Regions from separate parts of the Burkholderia sp. PvR073 genome, predicted to be linked through region 2. Evidence: predicted binding sites of a transcription regulator. Region 2 holds the regulator's gene; the other holds the start of a gene.
The links. The regulator FliA, encoded in region 2, starts transcription of late flagellar genes. The targets are predictions, from matches to a motif close to CTAAAGTTTNNNNNNNNNNNGCCGNTA.

Region 1 (3,578 bases), on a different contig from region 2:
CGCGCGAGCGACGGATCGACGAGCTACAACGTGTTCGGCATCAAGGCGAACAAGGGCTGGACGGGCCGCACGGTGTCGGCGCTGACGACCGAGTACGTGAACGGCACGCCGCGGCGCGTCGTCGCGAAGTTCCGCGCGTATGATTCGTACGAGCATGCGATGACCGACTATGCGAACCTGCTGAAGAACAACCCGCGCTACGCGGGCGTGCTGAGCGCGAGCCGCAACGTCGAGGGTTTCGCGCACGGGATGCAGAAGGCCGGCTACGCCACCGACCCGAATTACGCGAAGAAGCTGATCTCGATCATGCAGCAGATCGGCTGACGGGCAGGCCCCGTCCGCCGTCTTTCGGACCGCGCCCGGCACCCCGCCGCGCGCGGTTTCAACGTTTGCGCGAAAAATATCGGCAATTCGATCTAAACTTTCGGTGAGCACTGCCGCTAAGTGTGTGAGACCTGCTACCGGGCCCTGTTCTGGCCCGGTTTTACTGCGCACCGGTCGTCCGGGCGCCCTGACAAGAAAACCGGCTAGCCATGAATATCGAAACGTCGACCGATCCGAGCCTGGATGCGGGCCATTCCGGGCCTGACTACGCCCGCCGCAATCCGCTGGAGATCGGTGTGCAGCTGCGCAATCTCGTGAACCGCGGCGACTTCCTGACGGTCCAGTACCCAGGCGGCCAGCTCGTCACGCGCCTGCTCGAGGTCGACGTCGGCGCGCGCACGTTCACGTTCGACTGGGGCGCGCTGTCCGAGCAGAACGCCAGCATCCTCGCCGCGTCGCACTGCACGTTCTCGGCCGCGCCGGAGGGCGTGCGCGTCGAATTCACCACGAACACGCCGCGCGAGACGCGCTACGAGGGGCTGCCCGCGTTCGTCGCCGATTTCCCCGACGTGCTGATGTGCATCCAGCGCCGCGAGTATTTCCGCGTCGATGCGCCGATCGTCGATCCGTTTCTGTGCCGCGGCACGCTGCCGGACGGCGAGAGCTTCGTGTTCGAGGTGCATAACCTGTCGCTCGGCGGCGTCGGGTTGCGCACGGCCGACGAGCGCGTCGAGGCGCTCGAGGTCGGCACGCTGCTGCCGGACGTCGAGCTCGAGCTGACCGGCCACGGCAAGCTGTCGCTCGAGCTGCGCCTCGTGTCGCAGCGCTCGACGCAGATGCCGAACGGTTCGCGGCGCTACCAGCTCGGCTTTCGCTTCATGTCGCTGCCGGGCAGCGCGGAGAACACGCTGCAGCGCCTGATCACGCAGCTCGAGATGAAGCGCCGCTCGCTCGCGCGGGCCTGACGCACCCCCTCGCGGCCCCGCTCGGGGCCGCCTTCGCAGCGGCGCCGGCAGCGTCCGCCGCGGCCCTCGACCGGCGACGCGCGAGCGCGCGTCGCGCGTACATTTTTTCCTCAATTTTTTCGATCCGCGGCCGTTATACCGGGAGTCACGCAACCCGGCGGCCGCAGCGCGGCCGGCTCATCAGGATCGCGCATGTCCAACACACTCATGAACCTCGGCGTCAGCGGCCTCAATGCCGCGCTCTGGGGCCTCACGACGACCGGTCAGAACATCAGCAACGCCGCGACGCCCGGCTATTCGGTCGAGCGCCCCGTTTATGCCGAGGCGAGCGGCCAGTACACGTCGAGCGGCTACATGCCGCAGGGCGTGAACACCGTCACCGTGCAGCGGCAGTACAGCCAGTACCTGAGCGACCAGCTGAACAGCGCGCAGTCGCAGGGCGGCGCGCTCTCGACGTGGTATTCGCTCGTCGCGCAGCTGAACAACTACGTCGGCAGCCCGACGGCCGGCATCTCGACCGCGATCACCGGCTATTTCACCGGGCTGCAGAACGTCGCGAACAATGCGTCCGATCCGTCGGTGCGGCAGACCGCCATCAGCAACGCGCAGGTTCTCGGCGACCAGCTGAAGGCGGCCGGCCAGCAATATGATGCGCTGCGCCAGAGCGTCAACACGCAGCTCACCAGCACCGTGTCGCAGATCAACACGTACACCGCGCAGATCGCGCAACTGAACCAGCAGATCACGGCGGCGGGCAGCCAGGGGCAGCCGCCCAACCAGCTGATGGACCAGCGCGACCTCGCGGTGTCGAACCTGTCGAGTCTCGCCGGCGTGCAGGTCGTGCGCAACGACAGCGGCTACAGCGTGTTCCTCGCGGGCGGCCAGCCGCTCGTCGTCGCCGACAAGAGCTACCAGCTCGCGACGGTCACGTCGCCGTCCGATCCGAGCGAACTGACCGTCGTGTCGCAGGGGATCGCCGGCGCGAACCCGCAGGGCCCGAACCAGGCGCTGCCGGATGCGTCGCTGTCGGGCGGCACGCTCGGCGGCCTGCTCGCGTTCCGCAGCCAGACGCTCGACCCCGCGCAGGCGCAGCTCGGCGCGCTCGCGACCAGCTTCGCCGCGCAGGTCAACGGGCAGAACGCGCTCGGCATCGACCTGTCGGGCAAGCCGGGCGGCAACCTGTTCACGGTGGCGAACCCGGCCGTCTATTCGAACCAGGGCAATACCGGCAACGCATCGCTGTCCGTCTCGTTCGCCAACGCAGCGCAGCCGACGACGAGCGACTACACGCTGTCGTACGACGGCACCAACTACACGCTGACCGACCGCGCGAGCGGGTCGGTGGTCGGCCAGTCGACATCGATGCCGGCGTCGATCGGCGGGCTGGCCTTCTCGTTCGCGTCCGGCTCGATGAATGCCGGCGACCAGTTCACCGTACTGCCGACGCGCGGCGCGCTGAACGGCTTCGGCCTCGCGACGACGAGCGGTTCGGCGATCGCGGCCGCGTCGCCGGTGGTCGCGGCGGCGTCGAGCACCAACCTCGGCACGGGCAAGATCACGCAGGGCGCGGTGAGCGCCGGCTACCAGGTCCCGACGACGCCGACCAAGCTCACCTATGACGCGGCGTCGAAGTCGCTGTCGGGCTTCCAGGCCGGCACCACGGTGACGATCGCGGGCACGCCGCCCACCTCGGTGACGATCACGAGCCCGACCGACAGCGTGCCGTACGACGCGACGGCCGGCGCGAAGCTGACGATCATGAGCACCACGCAGCCGGCGCCGGCGGGCGTGATGAACGGCGTGACCGTCACGCTGTCCGGCGCGCCATCGGACGGCGACGCGTTCACGATCGGACCGTACGCGGGCGGCACGAGCGACGGCTCCAACGCGCTCGCGCTGTCGCAGCTCGTCACCGCGAAGTCGCTCGGCGGCGGCACGACGACGCTGACCGGCGCGTATGCGAACTACGTGAACGGCATCGGCAACACGGCGAGCCAGCTGAAATCGTCGAGCGCCGCGCAGACCTCGCTGGTCGGCCAGATCACGACCGCGCAGCAGTCGGTGTCGGGCGTGAACCAGAACGAGGAAGCGGCGAACCTGATGCAGTACCAGCAGCTTTACCAGGCGAACGCGAAGGTGATCCAGACGGCGGCGACGCTGTTCCAGACCGTGCTCGGCCTGTTCAACTGACCGGATTCGAGGAATAGAAGCGATGCGAATTTCCAGCGCCCAGTTCTTTCAGCTGAACGTTTCCCAGATGAACGATCAGCAGGCGCAGCTCGCGCAGCT
Region 2 (3,578 bases):
CCGTTCAGGAAGCGGGGCCGGCGCGAATCTCGCCGCACGGCTGCTTGGTGAAGCTCTCCGAGCCTGGCGGACGCAGAAGGTCCGTCGCAACGCTCCTCGGAAAACGGGAGGGATTGTAGCAAATCGCGACGAAAATTTCTTGTGTCGGACCGTTGAATGCCATACGCGGCGACGCGCTGCTCGAAGCGCGCCCTTTTATTGAGACGGGCGCGGCGCGGGCTGCGCTAGATTGACGCAGCGCGCGGCTCAGGGTCGCGGCATGAGCGCGACGCCGCAACGGCTGTCCTGGCGGCGCACGAGAAACCGCTGGACACAAGAACGAGTGAGAGAAATGTCGAAGTGCGACGATCGACGTTGCCCGATTTGCTACCCGAATTGGCGAGAGGAAGAGGCTGCGGCAAACCAGCGTGCGGAGGACGACCGACAGGATTGCGTGAACGGCTGGCGCCACTTCCAGAGACAGGCTGAAGCCATTGTCTCGGATGGCGACCCGATATCGATCAATCGGCGGATCAACGCAGCCTACGCGCAGCTCTGGCTCGACGATCGCCGGTTTCAATGGGCGGGGCTCGCCGCGTTTGCGTCGAAGCAGGTCGGATGCGGTCTGCTGAACGCAGCCGACATGATCGCCAGATCGAATCGTCAGCGCGATGCGTACCAGCGTTGGGAACGGGCCAGTTCCCCGCTGGAGCGCTTGTCGCCTTACGGGTCGCCGCGAATGCCGGTGCACGATCAAGCCTACGGGGAAGGTTCACGCAAGGCGTATGAAATGCTCGCCAAGGGAAACGCGGCGCTGTTTCTTGATATCTGGCCGCTGCACATGTTCTACAAGGAGTTCGGCTTGCAGCGATTCGAGCGCTGCCTGAAAGAACGGGAGCAGCTCAGGGGAACAGTTCGCTGGCCGATTGGCGACAGTGTTCGGTTTGCGGCCGTCAAGGATGAAATTCGAAGTGGATTCCGGGCAATCGACACGGGCACCCTGAGCGAGGGTGTCAGGTGGCTGGCTCGACATGAGCAACTGAACATTCTCCAGCCCGCCATGTACGACGATCCATACTTCGCGATATTGATGCGAGCCAATCAGTTTGCCTGGGCGCTCAACATTCCGTCAGCGTCGTCTCGAGAAATCCAGTTGACCCTTGCCAATCAATGCACGGTCAGTGGCGGGAATGCACAGCAGGAAGTGTTCAGCAAGCAACCGCTGGCAAACCTCGCCAATGCGGATCAGCGGATGGCGTTTGTGATGCGCGCTGCGCGTCGCTTCGACGATCTGCTGAGCGATCCAATTCAGCGTGTGCTTGTGGAGAATTCACTGCGTCTCATCGCGCAAGGGGGCCGTTGATGAAAAGCAGGAAAATTGGCTGGCGCTGGCGGATAGCAAGCGCCACGCTTGCGCTGGCTGTCTTGTGGGGGAGCTTCGTGGCGCTTCGCCCCGGTGATCAGGTTACCCTGACGATCGGCGAGCCGTATGAGCAGGTACGTCAGCAATCCCGCTCGACCTTGCCGATTGCGACGCAGGACAATTCGATCGACCTGCATGTCAAACGGCCAGCCGCCTTTCGGTTCAGCGACAGTCAGTATGGATTCGTGACGCCGGCAGCAAAGTTTCTGAGCCTCTACGCGGACGAGCGTGGAGCAGTCCGGGCAGTCACGTTGTCTCCGCAGACAAAGACCCTGCCGCTGGACGAGACGATAGCGATCCTGCTCGATTTACAGGACCAGTTGCGGCGTGCAGGCTGGCGTCAGATTTTCGCTGCGCAGCATCCGCCGATCAGCGACACCCGCGATATGAAAGCGCTCATGCGTGCCAATCTCGCGCCGCAAACATTCTGGCTGGCTGGCGACAAGTACCAGGTATCGATCGACGTTCGCCGCTTCGTCCACGAAAACCGGCCGGACGACGAGCGTTATCTGATTACGCTGCAATTGAGCGGCCCGCCTCTGATGGAAGACCTGCCGGGCGGATGACGTGCCGCGCCGCCGTCGGCCCGCACATTCAGCTCTCCGCACCAACCCACGCCTGTTCGCGCAACCGCGCGCGCAGGCGCGCGACGGCCTGGCTGTGCAGCTGGCACACGCGCGACTCGCTGACCTCGAGCACCGCACCGATCTCGCGCAGGTTCAGCCCGCGCTCGTAGTACAGCGACATCAGCAGCTTCTCGCGCTCGGGCAGGCGGTCGATCGCTTCGACGAGCGCCTCGCGCAGGTGGTCGTCGAGCAGCGCCGACAGCGGATCGGCGTGATCGACGCGATAGCGGTCGAGGAACGGCTCGTCGTCGGCCGCGCGGTCGAAATCCTCGTAGTAGATGAGCTGGCTGCCGTGCAGGTCCTGCAGCATCCCCTGGTATTCGTCGAGCGGCATCTTCAGGTGCTGCGCGATCTCGGTCTCGCTCGCCGAGCGGCCGAGCTGCTGCTCGACCTGGTGCACCGCGTACTCGACCTCGCGCGACGTCTTGCGCAGGCTGCGCGGCAGCCAGTCGTTGCTGCGCAGCTCGTCGAGCATCGCACCGCGGATGCGCTGGGTCGCGTAGGTCTCGAACTGCGCGCCCTGATCTTCCTTGTAGCGGCCGGCCGCGTCCATCAGGCCGATCATGCCGGCCTGGATCAGGTCGTCGAGGTCGACGCTCGCCGGCATCTTCGCGACGAGCTGCAGCCCCAGGCGCCGCACGAGCGGCGCGTATTGCGCGAGCACGTCGGCCTGGGTCATCTTGCCTTGAGCGTTGTACATCATGGCTCTCTCCTTCCTCACGCGGCGTGAGCCGCACCCGCCTCGTACGACGGCTTGCCGCCCGCATGCACGGCACGCCCCGCACCCGAACTCGGGCGCATCGGCCAGTACAGCAAATCGGCGGCAATCTGCCGGTAATCGCGCGCCGCGGCCGACGACGGGAACGCGTCGACCACGGTATGCATCAGGTCGCGCGCATGCTCGGCGAGCGGATCGGCGCTCACGCAGCCGGCGTCGGCGATCGACACCGTCAGGTAGCGGCTCGCGACGCCCGCGAGGTTGTCGAATGCGGTCCTGGCGTCGGCGTGGCTGCCGACGTGATTGGTCAGCACGCGGAACTGCGCGACCGCGTGCGCGAAATGCAGCCGCTTCATGCACGCGTAGGCCTCGGTGATCGCCTGCGCGGCAACCCGCGTGACGATCAGCACGTCGTGCGCCTCGCGCGCGAGCGCGGAGAACGCGCCGTCCGCGCCGAGCTGCGCGTCGACCAGCACGATGTCGGCCTGGCCGTCGATGAAATCGCTCAGCTGCGTGTCGCTGTAGCCGTCGCGCGCGAGCCGCGCGGCCGCGCACAGGCCGAACCCGGCGGCGACGCGCGTGCGTTCGCCGTCGCGCAGCCACGCGCCCGCAAGCGTTGCCGAAGCCGAATGCACGTCGGCACGCTCGTCGACGACGAGCACGTCCTTGCCGAGCGCGGCCAACGCGGCCGCGACGTTCAAGACGGTGGTCGTGCAACCGACGCCCGCCGGCCCGCCCGTCACCGCGACGATGCGCGATGCGCGCCCGGCCAGCAGGCGCCGCAGCCCTTCTGCCTGGTCGATGATCCGTTTATCCAAATCGCACCTCGTGC

Region 1: a site for FliA is predicted at 1,399-1,425, ahead of flgK (flagellar hook-associated protein FlgK). Genes of this name have one in related genera too.

The regions. Positions count from the first base shown of each region.
Region 1 is NZ_JBSRXO010000003.1:378,261-381,838, reverse strand. Features, by position in the region: gene flgJ (flagellar assembly peptidoglycan hydrolase FlgJ) at 1-324, shown strand, start outside; gene ACVK00_RS13460 (flagellar brake protein) at 534-1,289, shown strand; gene flgK (flagellar hook-associated protein FlgK) at 1,482-3,479, shown strand; gene flgL (flagellar hook-associated protein FlgL) at 3,502-3,578, shown strand, end outside.
Region 2 is NZ_JBSRXO010000011.1:201,842-205,419, reverse strand. Features, by position in the region: S-adenosyl-L-homocysteine riboswitch at 1-104, opposite strand, end outside; gene ACVK00_RS27610 (DUF2515 family protein) at 332-1,342, shown strand; gene ACVK00_RS27605 (flagellar biosynthesis sigma factor) at 1,342-1,968, shown strand; gene ACVK00_RS27600 (RNA polymerase sigma factor FliA) at 1,997-2,731, opposite strand; gene ACVK00_RS27595 (MinD/ParA family ATP-binding protein) at 2,746-3,564, opposite strand; gene flhF (flagellar biosynthesis protein FlhF) at 3,557-3,578, opposite strand, start outside.